Linked DNA regions of Armatimonas rosea. The main gene of each other region encodes a partner of the protein of the gene in region 2 in a complex. Links are inferred from orthologs where the notes say so. Each region holds a gene or a part of one and is shown on either strand. Other genes may lie near its edges.

Evidence for each region.
Region 1: the proteins of tsaD (region 2) and tsaE are in contact, whole or in part, in a crystal structure (PDB 6N9A), measured with the Thermotoga maritima proteins. The link is inferred for Armatimonas rosea from one-to-one orthologs. Residues at the interface, in WP_004082750.1 of Thermotoga maritima: Cys10, Asp11, Arg49, His50, Leu82, Gly84, Gly135, Gly136, Glu154, Thr155, Leu156, Asp157, Asp158, Ser159, Glu162, Asp165, Lys166, Arg169, Leu170, Tyr175, Lys213, Thr214, Leu217, Tyr218, Gln221, Arg222, Asn324; in WP_004082108.1 of Thermotoga maritima: Leu37, Gly38, Lys46, Lys57, Val59, Lys60, Ser61, Thr63, Phe64, Thr65, Leu66, Met67, Val69, Pro71, Tyr82, Arg83, Leu84, Asp86, Asp88, Phe89, Asp93, Ile128, Asp130, Glu131, Arg134.

Annotation. Positions count from the first base shown.
Region 1 is NZ_JACHGW010000007.1:166,708-172,822, reverse strand. The notes cover bases 2,536-5,246. They hold tsaE (tRNA (adenosine(37)-N6)-threonylcarbamoyltransferase complex ATPase subunit type 1 TsaE), read right to left. Parts: upstream 4,262-5,246; coding sequence 3,809-4,261; downstream 2,536-3,808. Other genes in these bases: HNQ39_RS26910 (aldo/keto reductase), read right to left, coding at 4,641-5,246; tsaB (tRNA (adenosine(37)-N6)-threonylcarbamoyltransferase complex dimerization subunit type 1 TsaB), read right to left, coding at 3,135-3,806; selA (L-seryl-tRNA(Sec) selenium transferase), read right to left, coding at 2,536-3,138. Also shown: HNQ39_RS26945 (S41 family peptidase), read right to left, coding at 1-958; HNQ39_RS26940 (MBL fold metallo-hydrolase), read right to left, coding at 1,004-1,777; more of selA, read right to left, coding at 1,789-2,535; more of HNQ39_RS26910, read right to left, coding at 5,247-5,678; HNQ39_RS26905 (PDZ domain-containing protein), read right to left, coding at 5,692-6,115. UniProt on the Escherichia coli protein: Required for the formation of a threonylcarbamoyl group on adenosine at position 37 (t(6)A37) in tRNAs that read codons beginning with adenine.
Region 2 is NZ_JACHGW010000001.1:1,427,852-1,435,302, reverse strand. What follows is about bases 1,981-4,788. They hold tsaD (tRNA (adenosine(37)-N6)-threonylcarbamoyltransferase complex transferase subunit TsaD), read right to left. Parts: upstream 4,000-4,788; coding sequence 2,962-3,999; downstream 1,981-2,961. Other genes in these bases: HNQ39_RS06640 (hypothetical protein), read left to right, coding at 4,637-4,788; HNQ39_RS06645 (RNA polymerase sigma factor), read left to right, coding at 4,056-4,640; HNQ39_RS06655 (3-deoxy-D-manno-octulosonic acid transferase), read right to left, coding at 1,981-2,965. Also shown: HNQ39_RS06665 (putative bifunctional diguanylate cyclase/phosphodiesterase), read right to left, coding at 1-620; lpxK (tetraacyldisaccharide 4'-kinase), read right to left, coding at 538-1,695; more of HNQ39_RS06655, read right to left, coding at 1,685-1,980; more of HNQ39_RS06640, read left to right, coding at 4,789-6,118; HNQ39_RS06635 (EI24 domain-containing protein), read right to left, coding at 6,122-6,760; HNQ39_RS06630 (RNA polymerase sigma factor), read right to left, coding at 6,827-7,451.

The DNA of each region.
Region 1 (6,115 bases), on a different replicon or contig from region 2:
GCGCGACCTCGCTGGCCCCGCTGCTCAGGGTCAGGCTCTCAATCGGGTTGCTCTTGTCATCGGCCCCCACCGCGAGGGGCACGGCCTTTGGCGCAGTGCCTCCGGTCAGGCTCACGGTCTCGATCCGGTCCCCCACCTCAAAGGCGACTCGGGTTCCGTCGGCGGAGACACTGGGGAAGCGGACACCATCCCCAACATACTTCGTGAGCTGGGTAGACTTGCCCCCCGAGGCGCTCATCTTGTAGAGGTTGTAGGTGCCGTCCCGCTCCGAGACAAAGACAACGCCCTTGCTATCGGGGAGCCAGAGCGGCCAGAGGTCTTGTCCGTCGAACTCCGTGAGCTGCTTGAACTCCTTGGTCGCGAGGTCGTAGGTCCAGATATCCGCGTTGGCGCTCCCTCGGTAGCCAATGCGCGGCCAGTCGGTGGCACCACGGGCGAAGACCAGCTTCGTGCCATCGGGCGAGAGCTGGCCACCGATCACACTCGTCAGCCCCAAGAGTGGCTTGGGCCGCCCTGGCTTGTCGGAGTCGTTGACCAGGTAGAGCGAGACCCCACGTCGGTTCAGCTCCCGCACCGAGCCGACCAGCACCTTCTTGCCGCCTGCCGCCCAGCCCTGGAGGGTGTCGCCGCCGGCGTAGTTGGTCAGGCGCCGTGCGGGTCCGCCGGTTGCGGGCATGGTGAAGACCTCGTTGCGGCCGTAGCGGAGCGACTGAAACGCAATTTCTTTCCCATCGGGCGAGAACTGAGGCCGCCCGTCGTAGGCCGGGTGGCTGGTCAGGCGTCGCGCGGGGGCACCACCCTCGGTCGGGGCGCTCCAGAGGTCGCCTTGGTAGGAAAACACCAGTGTCTTGCCGTCGGGGGAGAGGGCCGGGTAGCGGGGAAAGGAGACGCTGGACTGCGCAAGGCTCGCGGGAGCGAGCGCCAGTGCCGCCAGCGCGACAAAGGGGATACGTTTCATGAGAGGCATTGTACCTTAATCACTAAAGGTACCGTGCCCGTTACGTCACGGGGAAAACGTCAAGCGGAGCCCATCGTAGGCAAGTGCGATATTCTCGGGGAGCTCTTGGGACACGCTCTCGTGGCCGAAGTAGTGCGACAGGTGCGTCAGGTAGGTCTGCCGCGCCCCCAGCGCCTTGGCTTCGTCGAGGGCTTGCGCGAAGTGAAAGTGGGTCGGGTGCGGCTCGTAGCGGACCGTTCCCAGCACCAGCGTCTCTCGGTCCTGCAAGTACGGCCGGGTCTCGTCGGGGATGGCCGAGACATCGGTGACATAGGCGAAGACCCCATTGAAGACCAGGCTCGTGACCCGCAGGTTTCCGTGCCAGTGCCAGAGCGGGAGCACCTCGACCCCACAGATCGTCACGGGGGTGAACGGCTCCCACTCCACTAAATCCAGCTGTGGCTTGCCGCCGCCCTCTTGGGTCGTAGTGAAGCAGTAGTCGTAGACCCGGCGGACATGGGCAAGGGTCTCGGGGGTGCTGTAGATCGGGATGCGAATGCCGTACTGGAAGTTGAACTGCCGCAGGTCATCGAGGCCGAAGAGATGGTCGGCGTGGGGGTGCGTGAGGAGGCAGGCATCGACCCGCCGGACGCGCTGGGCGAGGCACTGGGTACGCAGGTCCGGCCCCGCATCGACCAGGATCGTCCCCTCCGGCCCCTGCACGGTGAGCGCGGGGCGCGTGCGCTTGTCGCGCGGGTCGGTGGAGAGGCAGACCGGGCAGTCGCAGGCAAGCAAGGGAACGCCTGTGGACGTCCCCGTGCCCAAAAAAGTGACGACCATCTCCCCCGGCCTCATGTACTCTGTCCCTCAAAGGCCCGTACCAGCGCGGCTTCTTCGTCGGGGTCCACGGCGCGTAGGTCGAGCAGGAGCCGGTCGCGCTCGATGCGGCCATAGACGGGAGTGGCAGCGTGGCGGAGCTGGCGGGCGAGGGCGGGCAGGTTGGCGGCACGAACCGCGACCGCGTGCGAGGGAAGCTGGCGGTCCGGGAGCGAGCCCCCACCGACTTGCGAGAAAGTCGCCTCGGTCGTGGTATCGTAGCCGAGCCGCTTGAGCTTGCGGGCGACAGTACGGCAGCGGCGGGAGATCTCGCCGGGATCGCGCTGGATGCGGCGCAGGATGGGAATCTCCTCCCAATGCGTACCGTCGCGGTAGATCCGCAGGGTAGCCTCCAGCGCGGCGAGCGTTAATTTATCGGGGCGCAGGGCACGCATGAGTGGGTGTTTCTTGCAGACCGCGATCAGGTCCGCGCGCCCTACCAGAATCCCCGCTTGCGGCCCGCCCAGGAGCTTATCGCCCGAGAACCAGACCAGATCCGCCCCCGCCGCGATACTCTTCTGCACCTGGGGCTCGTCGGTGAGGCCAAACGGGGCGAAGTCCACGAGCGCACCGGAGCCGATATCGTCGCCGAAGGGGACGGCGGCCTGGCGGCTCAGAGCGACCAGCTCCTCCAGGCTCGCCGACTCCGTGAAGCCGACGACACGAAAGTTGCTGGGGTGGCAGCGTAGGAGCATCCCCGTGTTCTCGGTGAGGGCGCGGGTGTAGTCGCCGACTCGGGTACGGTTAGTGGTCCCGACCTCGACCAGCCGCGCCCCGGACTGGACAATGACGTCGGGAAGGCGAAAGTGCCCCCCAATCTCCACCAGCTCGCTGCGGGAGAGGATCACGTCCTTTCCGGATGCCAGCGCGGTGAGGGCGAGCACGGTCGCGGCGGCGTTGTTATTGACCACGATGGCATCGTCCGCGCCGGTCAGCTCCCGCAAGAGCGCCGCACAGCCCGCCTGTCGGTCTCCCCGCCCCCCGCTCTCGTCGTCCACTTCCAGAGTTGCGTGTTGCTGAGCAACCGCCGCGACCGCCGCGACTGCGGCAGGTGCCAGGGTCGCACGGCCCAGGTTGGTGTGCAGGAGAATTCCGGTGGCATTCACCGCGCCACGCACCTTGGGAGCGCGAGAGGCCAGCGCCAGCGTTCGCTCCATCACGCTCGTGGCGGGCCTCCCCAGCAAGATCTCCTCCCGAATCTCGTGGAGGGCTTGGCGGATGCAGGCCAGCCGTAGCGCGACCGGCACCTGCGCGAGCTCGGGTTCGGCGCTCACACGCTCCACTTGGGGCAGAGCACGGAGCTGCTGGCGCTGCTCGTCGGTCACGCAGGGGCCTCCGCGCCGGGCTTAGTGCGAATCGGCGGGGGCGCGATATAGAGCGGTGCCAGGGTCGCGGGATCGTCGGGGCCGTGGACACGCAGGCGTGCCTGCCCCAGGCGTGCGACCTGAAAGGCACGCGGCGAGGCGGCGCGGATCACGGCCAGCGGGCTGGGGCTGATCCAGTGGGCGCACTCGCCCAAGACCAGCAAGCGCGGCTCGCCCAGAGCCTCGACCGCCTTGGCGATAACCTCGCTTGTCGGCATCACATCCGGCTCGGCGATGGGATTGGGCCGGTCGGGCTTGTAGAACGCCGCGATCACTTCGTCCTTGCGCGACGGCACCACAGCAACAACCGCTATCCCCGCCCCCGAGACCGTGCGGGCCAGGGCATCGAGGCTACTGACCCCAATGACGCGCTTGCCGAGCACCTCGGCCCAGGTCTTGGCCATGGTCACCCCGACCCGAACACCCGTGAAGCTCCCCGGCCCCAGCCCGACCGCAAAAGCATCCAGCTCCTCCAGGGTCGTCCCCGCCTGCTCCAGTGCGAATGTGACAATCCCCGGCAGGCGCTCGGTGAGCTGACGATTGTGCCGAAAGTTGATCTCCACGAGGAGCTCTTGCCCCTCCACCACCGCCACCGAGCAGGTATCGCCGGACGTGTCCAGCGCAAGCATCTTCACGAATTAAGCCCCCCAGCCCCCATGTTTGGGGGAGAAATTAGGATGGTGCGAGACTCTGGTCCCGTCTCTGTGAGCGTTACGCGCCAGGCGGGCTCCGGGAGGGCATCGGCGATCTGCTCCGGCCACTCCACCAGGACGACATTCTTGCCCTCCAGGTACTCCGCCAGCCCCGCTGCCTCCCACTCGGCACCACTACTCAGCCGGTAGGCATCCATGTGGACCACGGGGTAGCGCCCCCCATCGTACTCATGCACCAGCGTAAAGGTCGGCGACGACACCCGCGCCGGGGAGCCCAGGGCCGCCACGAGCGCGCGCGTAAAGGTGGTCTTACCCGCGCCCAAGTCGCCCGAGAGGCAGACCAGCGCACCGGCCTCCAGGCGCGCCGCCAACCAGCGCGCCGCCGTGTCGGTGCCCTCCAGGGAGTCCACCAAAAATTCCGCACGTTCCACGGGGGCTATTGTAGCCTCTTTAGCAAAGAATCGCCGCCCTGCGATAGAGAAGGCATGATCGTGAAACGGACAACCACCCGAAAAACCCGGCGCACCACGCGCCGAGGGAAGGCTCCGCTTCGCGTCTAACAGCTTTGTCTGTTTCGCTGCTCGCGGCGGCTCTCTCGACAGGTTCGGGAGAGCCGCTGTTTTTTTGCCCTGGTAGCTCAGCTGGTCAGAGCGGTCGCCTTGTAAGCGAAAGGTTCGTCGGTTCGAATCCGACCCAGGGCTTGTGTTTTTAGAGTTTGGGTGTGAAGCTTAAGCGGATGAGCAGGCGCCTTTTAAGCGTCAGGCAGCGGGTTCGAATCCCGCCGCGCCCACTGTTTCTCGTTTCCGTTTGTTACGCGGTCCCAGTGCGGTCGTTGTCGAGGCCTGGCAGACGCCCCACCTGCCAGCCCGCGTTGTTGAGGAAGTCGGCGACCGCGGTTCCTGGTGGGACGAGTGCATCAACAGCAGAGAGAAAGGTCTCGTCGAGAGCCAGAGACGCGGCGGGCAGGAGACTCGTGAGCTGCTCCAGGGTACGTGGCCCGACAATCGGGGCGGTGACCAGCGGGTTTACCAGGGTCCAAGCGACCGCGGCGACCGCCGGATCGTGGCCGTGCTCACGGGCCAGTTCGACAAAGGCCATAGCGACCTCGGACGCACTGCGATTCGTGCGCTGGCGCCACATGGCATTGCGGGCGATGCGCGAGCCTGTGGGAAGCGTGGTTGGAGAGATCGCTCCGTACTTCCCCGTGAGCTGTCCGCCCGCCAGCGGCGACCAGACAATCAGCCCCCAGCCGGCGTGCTGGAGATAGCCCGCCCGGTCGTTCTCCAGGCGACGGTCCAGGATATTGTAGGGGGCCTGCTCACAGACCGGGGCGATCCGGTGATGGAAGTCGGCGCGCCACTGGGCCTCGGCCAGCTGCCAGCTTGCAAACGTGCTCGTGCCCCAGTAGCGAATCTTTCCCTCTTTGACCAGCGTGTCCAGCGTCTCGATTGTCTCATCGAGGGGGACGGTGGGGTCGTAGCGGTGGAGCTGGTAGAGATCGATCCAGTCGGTCTGGAGGCGGCGCAGGCTCGCCTCGACCCCAAGGCGCAGGTGGCACCGGGAGAGCCCCTTGTCGTTGGCACCGGGTCCCATCGCCCCATTCACCTTGGTCGCCAAGACCACCTGCTCCCGAACCCCGTAGGCTTGGAAGGCTTTTCCCAGGATCTCCTCGCTCCGGCCCGCGCCGTAGACATCGGCAGTATCCCAGAAAGTCACGCCCGCCTCGACCGCCGTGCGTAGGATCGTCAGTGAGTCCTCCTCGCTCGTGGACTCGCCAAAGTTCATACAGCCCAAGCAGAGGTTGCTCACCTTCAGCCCGGAGCGCCCCAGAGAAACGGTCTTGATCATGCTTGTTTCCTCGTCACAGCACCAGCTCACGGACAAGCCGCTGCTGATCTCGGTAGAAAGTCACCTTTGTGGCACTTAGAGTTGTAGGGAGGTCCGCCGTGGTCGCGATGCGCTTGTCTCCAAGCGCAACAATCACGTCGTTGTTTTTCACCCCCGCCCGTGCCAAGGGGCTCGTCACGGGCACGGCGAGCACGAGCACGCCCGACTCACCAGGCAGGCCATAGGCAGAGACCTCTCCCAAGCCGACAATGTTCTTCACCCGCGCCCCGAGCCAGGTCCGCGGTGCGGCGGTGCGGAGCGTGTTCGCCTCCGTCGCACCATTGACGGGAAGCTCAGGGGTCTTGGCAAGCGCCTTGAGGGCGGGCTTGCGGACACCAAACGCGTCCATTGGGAAGTTGACAAACCCTAGCGCCAAGGCCGGCGAGCCAGGCTTGACC
Region 2 (7,451 bases):
CTGCTCACCTGCCCCAACACGACCCCTTCGTCCCCGAGAACCTGCACCCAGCGCGGGAAGCTCTGCGAGAGCGGGACATCTTTACGGGCGGGGTTGTTGATCTGCCCGGTAGTCCCCGGGCCACACCACTCCGCGAGCAAGCGAGAAAATAGCTCGCCTTGGTCGGAGTAGCACTGGCTGAGGTAGATACGGTCCGCGCGGGTCGCCTCCCCAAGGAGGGGGAGAGCATCCTCCAGCGCCTTCCCACGTGAGTCGGCCAGGAGCAGGCGCTCCACCTCGACCAGCGCCTTGAGGTAGCCCTCACGTCGCTGAAAACCCTGCTTTTCTTGCTCGTGTGTGAGGCGCTCCTCGGCGACCTGACGCTGCGCTTTCTGTCCTTGCCCCTGCCACAGCGCGAGCCCCGTTCCCAGTCCCAGAGCAAGAACGGCCGGGGGAATCAGGCTCTTACTCACCAAGGGAAGGCGCAAGAGCAGGAACAAAAGAAAGAGGCCCAGCCCAACCAGAGGTGCCAGCACAAACGGCGAGACCCGAACCAGCTTATCCGTCGCCTCCACTTTCTTTGGCGGAGGGCTCGGGCTTGGTCGCTTTGTGCTGCTGCGTTTCTTCTCTTGGACGGCCATAAAACCAGTTTAACTTCCTGCGAAAACTCTCCTGGTCTGCCACCTGCATCTGAATCCGGAGTGCCCAGAGGGGCGGTCCCTCCACGGGCCAGAGCTGCAGCAAGCGAGTCAGGTCTTTCTCCGTCGTGACGAAGGTTCCCTGGGGGGCTTGGGCAATTAGAGCGAGAGTCTCTTCTTTATTGTAGGTATGATGGTCCCCAAACTCACAGGAAAATTTTAAAGAAAGTTGAAGCTGCTCTAGGGAATGGAGAAATGCCGCCCCATCGGCGATCCCAGAGAAGGCCACGACGTCCTGGCCGGCAAGGTTTTCCAGCGGCTTCTGCCCCCCTGTACGGCTCACCCAAGCGGTCGGTGCATGGGTGGCGGTAAAGAGCGCCGCTTGGGGAGCCAAGCGCTGGACGAGCTTCTTCGCCGACTCCAGTGCCTCGCCCGAGACCTGGTCCGCACGGGTGAGCACGACAATTCCCGCACGGCGCAGGTGAAACGGCGGCTCGCGCAGGAGCCCACGGGGGAGCATCCAGCCATTATCAAAGGGACGGCGGGCATCCAAAAGAACAATATCTAGGTCCCGGTGGAGCTGCCAGAACTGCAGGGCATCGTCGAGGAGGAGCACATCGGGGGCGAACTCCGCGCAGGCCAGCGCCCCCGAGACCCGCCGGTCCCGCCCGACAATCACGGGAACATCGGGGAGGAGCTGGGCCAGGAGGGTGGGCTCATCGCCCGCAACCTCGGCGCTCAGAAGGAGCGTGCCCTCGCCGCGGCTGACGATCTTTGCCCCGGGCTCTCTCTCATGGCTCCCCCCGTGCCCCCGCGAGAGCAGCACCACTCGCAAGCCTTCGTCGCGCAGTAGCCTCCCCACCAGCGCCGCCATCGGGGTCTTGCCGGTCCCCCCCGACGAGAGATTCCCGATGGCGATCACGGGCACGGGGAGCCTGTAGCGCTTACGAATCCCCAGGCGGTAGGGAAGCAGGTAGAGCTCCAGCCCCAGAAAGTGCAGGCCCGCAAGGGGAGCCATGGCAAGACAAAGCAGCCCTCCCCGCAGGCTCTTCTCCTCCAAGAGCTTCTCAGGCTTCAAGGAGCGCCTCCACCGCGTCTAGGCAGCGCACCGAGACCCCCTGGTTACGCTCGATCAGGCCACGCGCCTTTACGGCTGTCTCCGCCTTCTGCTCGGGCGAGAGCGCCAGCCAGTGGCAGACCGCAGCGGCCAGCCCCGCGGCCCCCTCCACCTGCTCTGCCACCCCTTCGGCGATCGCCAGCGCGGCGATATCCCGCTGGTTGTTCATGTGGGAGCCAAAGAGCGCCGGGACTCCCTGGGCCAGCGGCTGAAAGACACTCTGTCCACCCCACGGCGCGAGCGACCCGCCGATAAAGGCCACATCCGCCACGGCGTAGACCCGCCCGAGCTCCCCAAAGGTATCCAGGATCAGGGTTGGCCCCTGCTCTCGCTTGCTGCGCTGGACGGCTCCCGGCAGGTGCGCCTTCACCGTCTCCACACGCTCCAGGTGGCGAGGCGCAACAATGAGCTGCAGCTCGGGGAAGCGCTCCCGCACTTTTTGCGCCGCCTCCGCCACCAAAAGCTCTTCGTCGGGGATGCCGTCTTTGCCGTCGCGGGTTGAGCCACAGATCCAGACAGGAGCGCCCTCCGGGATTCCCAGCTCTGTACGGAGCGCCCTGCGCTCGTCGCTACTGAGCATGCTCACCGACTCATCGAACTTTGTGTTGCCAAAGGTCTGCGCTCGCTCGCTCGGCACCCCCACGAGCCCCGCTCGCCGCGTGTCTTCGTCGGACTGCATCGCAAAGAGATCTACCGCGCCAAGGCCGTCTTTGAGGAGCCCACGTGCCTTCAAGCCGCGCCGCAGCCCCTTGTCGGAGATGCGCCCATTGAGCACCGCGACCTTTGCTCCTTGACGCTTTGCGGCCAAGAGAAAGTTCGGCCAGATCTCCCACTCCATCAAGAGGACCGCATCGGGCTGCACGTGCTGTAGCGCCCGCCCCACCGCCCAAGGGAAGTCCAAGGGGAAGAACGCCACCGCAGACGCATCCGCGATCCCCTGCGCCACCTCCCGCCCCCCGCGCGTTGTCGTGGTCAAGAGCAAGAACGCCTCGGGGTAGCGCTTGCGTAGCTCGCGCAGGATCGGCTTGGCCGCCATCACCTCCCCCACCGAGACCGCATGCACCCAGAACCGCCTCGCCCCCTCGCCGCCAGCACGGGGCGGCACCGATGAGGGAAAATCCCCAAAGCGCTCACGCCAGTGCACCGGGTCCTCTTTGCCCGTTGCCAGCCGGAAGAGATAGTAGAGCAGCAGCAGCGGCGAGAGCAAGAATAGCAAGAGATTGTAGATCATGGCTGCCCCGACAGCGCCGCGAGCGGCTCCGAGGCGCGGGTCTCAAAATCGAGCGATGAGGTGCGGCCATTTTGCAGGTACCAGTAGCCCGCGCAGGCGATCATGGCGGCGTTGTCGGTGCAGAGGGCGACAGGCGGGTAGAACAGCGCCAGCCCGGCCTTGTCGCAGCGCTCCTGCATGACTTCCCGCAAGCGGGTGTTGGCGGAGACACCGCCGGCCAATAAAACATGCTCTACGCCGAGCTCTTTGGCGGCCGCGACGGTCTTCTTGCTGAGCACATCCACCACCGCCTCTTGAAAACTCGCCGCGATATCGGAGAGGGAGGGGAGGTTCTCGCCCTGCATGGCGTAGCGCACCGAGGTCTTGAGGCCAGAGAAGCTAAACTCATGGGTCCCGGGGAGCAGTGCTCGTGGAAAGGCGATCGCCTTGGGGTTCCCCCCCTCGGCGGCGCGCTGCATCGCGGGGCCGCCGGGATAGCCCAGCCCCATCAGCCGGGCGCACTTATCAAACGCCTCCCCCGCCGCATCATCGCGCGTGCGCCCCAGCAAGACATAGTCGCCGTGCCCGCGCAAGTGAAACAGATCCGTGTGGCCGCCACTCACGACGAGCGCCACCGCGGGATAGTCCGCCCCGCCCCTTTCTCCCCCATCCATGGGGGCGGGGGGGGCTACAAGCCAGTTGGCATAGAGATGCGCCTCGATATGGTGCACGGGCACGACCGGCTTTTTTAGCGCCATCCCGAGCGCCTTGGCCGCCGACGTTCCCACCAGAAGCGCCCCCAGCAAGCCTGGTCGGTTGGTCACTGCGATGGCATCGATCTCCGCCCAGGTGACACCCGCCTCCGAAAGGGCTTGGCGAAAGACCGGCAGAAGTGCCTCCACGTGGCGGCGGCTCGCCAGCTCGGGCACGACCCCGCCAAAGCGTGCGTGCTCCTCCATCTGCGAGGCCACGACATTAGACAGGAGCCTGCGCCCATCTTCTACGACAGCGGCGCTTGTCTCATCGCAGCTTGTCTCGATCCCAAAAATAATCACGGGTAAAATTATACGGGGCATTTGTCGGCTTTGCGCGAAGGAGAGAGTGAAAGGAAATGAAGAAGATGCCCCCTCCCCTTGCTGCTACCTGGAATGCGCTCTTCCCGCCCGCCTCCACGGTGAGCGCGACGGTGCTGGCGAATCGCTACCAGGCCGAGATCTTCCGTTATGCTGTCCGGCGCGTCACCGACTCCGCCGAGGCGGAAGACATCACCGCAGAGGTCTTTGCCGCCGTTGTCGCACACCCAAGCCGTGTCCCAAAACTCACGACAGACACAAGCGACGACCTCACACGCGCCTATCTCATCGGTATTGCACGGCGCAAAGTGACCGATAGCCTCCGCAAACGTAGCCGTCACCCCCAAGAGACACTCTCCCCTGAGCTAGCCCTGCCCCACTCCCTGGAAGAGAGCCTAGAGAAGCGTGAGGGCGCTCGCCAGCTCCGCAAGATCCTCGATGCCCTGCCTGCGGACTGGCGGGAAGTGCTCCTGCTCAAGTATGTCGAGGAGCTCAGCCTTAAAGAGATCGCAGTGTCTCTTGGACGCTCCGAAAAAGCCATCAATAGCCTGCTCCAGCGTGCCCGCACCGAAGCCCGCAAGCGTGGAGAGAGCTACTTTAACCTCTGGGAGGAAACGAAATGAAAGATGCCCTGAACGCCGCCTATCCTGATGCAGCCGTTACCGATACACTTGCCGCTCGTGTCGCCGCTCGCCTGGAGCACCCCGCCAAGCCGAACCGTCGCCGCTTTCTTGCCCCGGCTCTCGCTCTCGCTGCCGTGGCAGGCATCGGACTTTTCACAGTGCCACGCTGGCTGACCCCCAAGCCCGTCTATGCACTCGACAAAATTAGCAAGGCACTTCAAAATACCAAGAGTGTCCATATCAGAGTATTCAGCGGCAAGCAGCTTGTCAGCGAAGAGTGGCACAGTAACAACCGCCACCGCATTGATCATTGCTTTAGTGGCCCTTGCAAGCCCTACTCTCTGACTGTCGGCACGCAGTCGTATGGAATTAGCGATGAGAAAGATATAGTTGTTGAAAGTGAGATCATCCCTTATGAGTTCTCCGTGCCCACCCTTGCCTCGACTCTTAGAGCTCAAAATCTGAGCGATCTCCCGCCTGACTGGGTGACCTTTGAGGGAGTCCAGATTTTGGGTACACGTACCGTCCATGTCTACAAGATCACGCTCCCTGAGGGAGCTTACAATCTAGGGAGTTCGGTGAAGGAATCCTCCTACCTCCGGCTCTTTGTCTCTCCTGAGACAAACCTGCCCATTCGCTTGGAAGAGCATCGCACGCAAGCAGGCCACTGGAGCTCCAGCTACAAAGACCTTGAGTTTGACATTGACATTCCCAAGGCGACATTCAACACAAACTTCCCAGGTAAGAAGCTCGTCAAATCAAGCGACTATGCTACCGAGAACTTCTATAAGGAGATACATAAACCCAGCATAGGCAAAAGAGCCACGACCAGCAAAAATGGAGTAACCGTCCTGAGCTTTCCTTTAATGGAGGCTCTCGGACTGGTCGTCTGGTACACCGTGGATGACGAAAATTCGCTACCGGAGATCGCTCTCTCGGGTAAAGGTAATACCTGCCCCTTGCTTGCTCAAGGCGTTGTAGGAGATAGCATCCTCACACTGCGTGAGCGCTATAAGATCCAAGGCAAGCGTCTGCGCTGGGCCTATTTCCGCCAGACTTTTGTCGCACCAATGGGCAATGGCGACTGGCAGCTGCACTTTCAGTTCCCTGATGGCAATGTGACCGTCGTACCAGAGATTGCTGGATTTGGTAGCACCATTCCTACCGGGGATGTCGGCGATGAGATTGGCAAAGCATTCCCCACTCTCTCGGGAGAGCGGGCACGTGATCGAGCGGAGTACTTCCTAGACGGGCGTTGGAAAGACGATGCTCCTCTAGTCGAGTCCGTCATGCAGAGTGGTTTCGATCCACGCGATGGTGCCCTGCTCTGGCTAAAAGTAGCAATCCAGCAGGATGACAAGTGGCTCTCCTCCCCTAAGCACGCACGGGACTGGCGGCGCATGGCGGAGATACTTGATCAGCTCAAGCGCCACGACGAAGCCAAAGCCTACCGTGATAAGGCGGACGCTGAGCGCTAGCCGCTAGCTTAATTGTCGGCGAGCCAGCAGGGTTCCGCCGACAATGAGCCCTGGTGCGAGAAATAGGCCCACAAAGGGAATCAGCGAGAGCAGCCCAGCAACAATGGCAAACGAGACGATATGCGGGTCGGGCTTTTTGCGTAGCTTCTGCACCTGTGCGCCAAGTGTCAGTCCACGGCGCAGGAACGCGGGCGAGGTGTAGTCTAGCAGGCTAATCACTCCCGCCCCTAGGGCTCCCAAAACCGGCGCAAGCGGGCCGCTCACCGCCCCTAGGCCAAGGGCTACCAGCGCAATGGTCGCATTGAGGACAAGCCGCTTGCAGGTATCCCCAAAGAGCTGCCAGAAGCTCAGCGGGCACGTGGGAAGCGAGCCTCCCAGCAGCCGCTCTGTCTCCTTGCTCAGTGGGTCGAAGACAATCCCCAGAAAGCTGCTACTCAGCAGGTAGAAGGCAAAGGGAAAGAGCACCAGGTAGAGCAAAAACGCCGCCAGCCGCGCCCCCTCTTCCAGCCCCGCTCCATAGCGCTGCCAGCCCAGCACGCCCAGAACCAAGTACAGTACCGAGGCAATCAGCCCCGGAACCAGAGCCAGCGGCCAGAGGCGCGGGTGCTTGAGCAGAAAACCAATCCCTTTGAGTGCGTCCATAAAAACAAAGACAACCGCCACGGGGAGCGGTTGCCTTTGATTACTGTGAAAAAGTGGACGCGTGCCCTACGCGAAGGCGAACCGTCCCGCCTCGGCGTGCTCACGGAGCCGCTTGAGGCCACGCTCTGCCTGCTTGCGGACGCAAGCGGCGTTGGTTCCCAGCTCCTCCGCGATCTCATCGTGGCTGGCTCCTTCGGCGCGGCGCAGGACCACGAGTGCCTCATGGGGCTTGAGCAGGGTCAAGAGTGCCTCGCGGATCGCCCGCTGCTGGATACGCGCCAAGACGGTCTCCTCCACACGGGTCTCGGGGTCGGGCAGGTCCCGGGTCTCGCCCTCTTCGGTATCATCCAGGGAGACTGCCTGCTTATCTTGGCCGCGGCGCACCAGGTGGCGCTGTCGGTCGATCAGCAGGTTGGTGGCGATCCGTGCGATATAGGCTCCGGTCGGCTCGGTGCCCGCGGGGCTCTGGAGCAGGCGGATCACGACCTCTTGGGTCAGGTCCTCCAGCTCATTGGCCGCGAGCATGCGTGCCTGCCGTGCCAGTGTGGCCGCGCAGAGCGACTTGATCTGCCGTCGTAGCAGCTCCGCAGCCGTGTCGCGCTCACGCTTGGAGCTCTGGGCATCGCGGATCACCGCAAGAAGTTCTTTATTGGTCTGTCGCTTCGGTGCGGCAGAGACAGTGGTAGTGGGA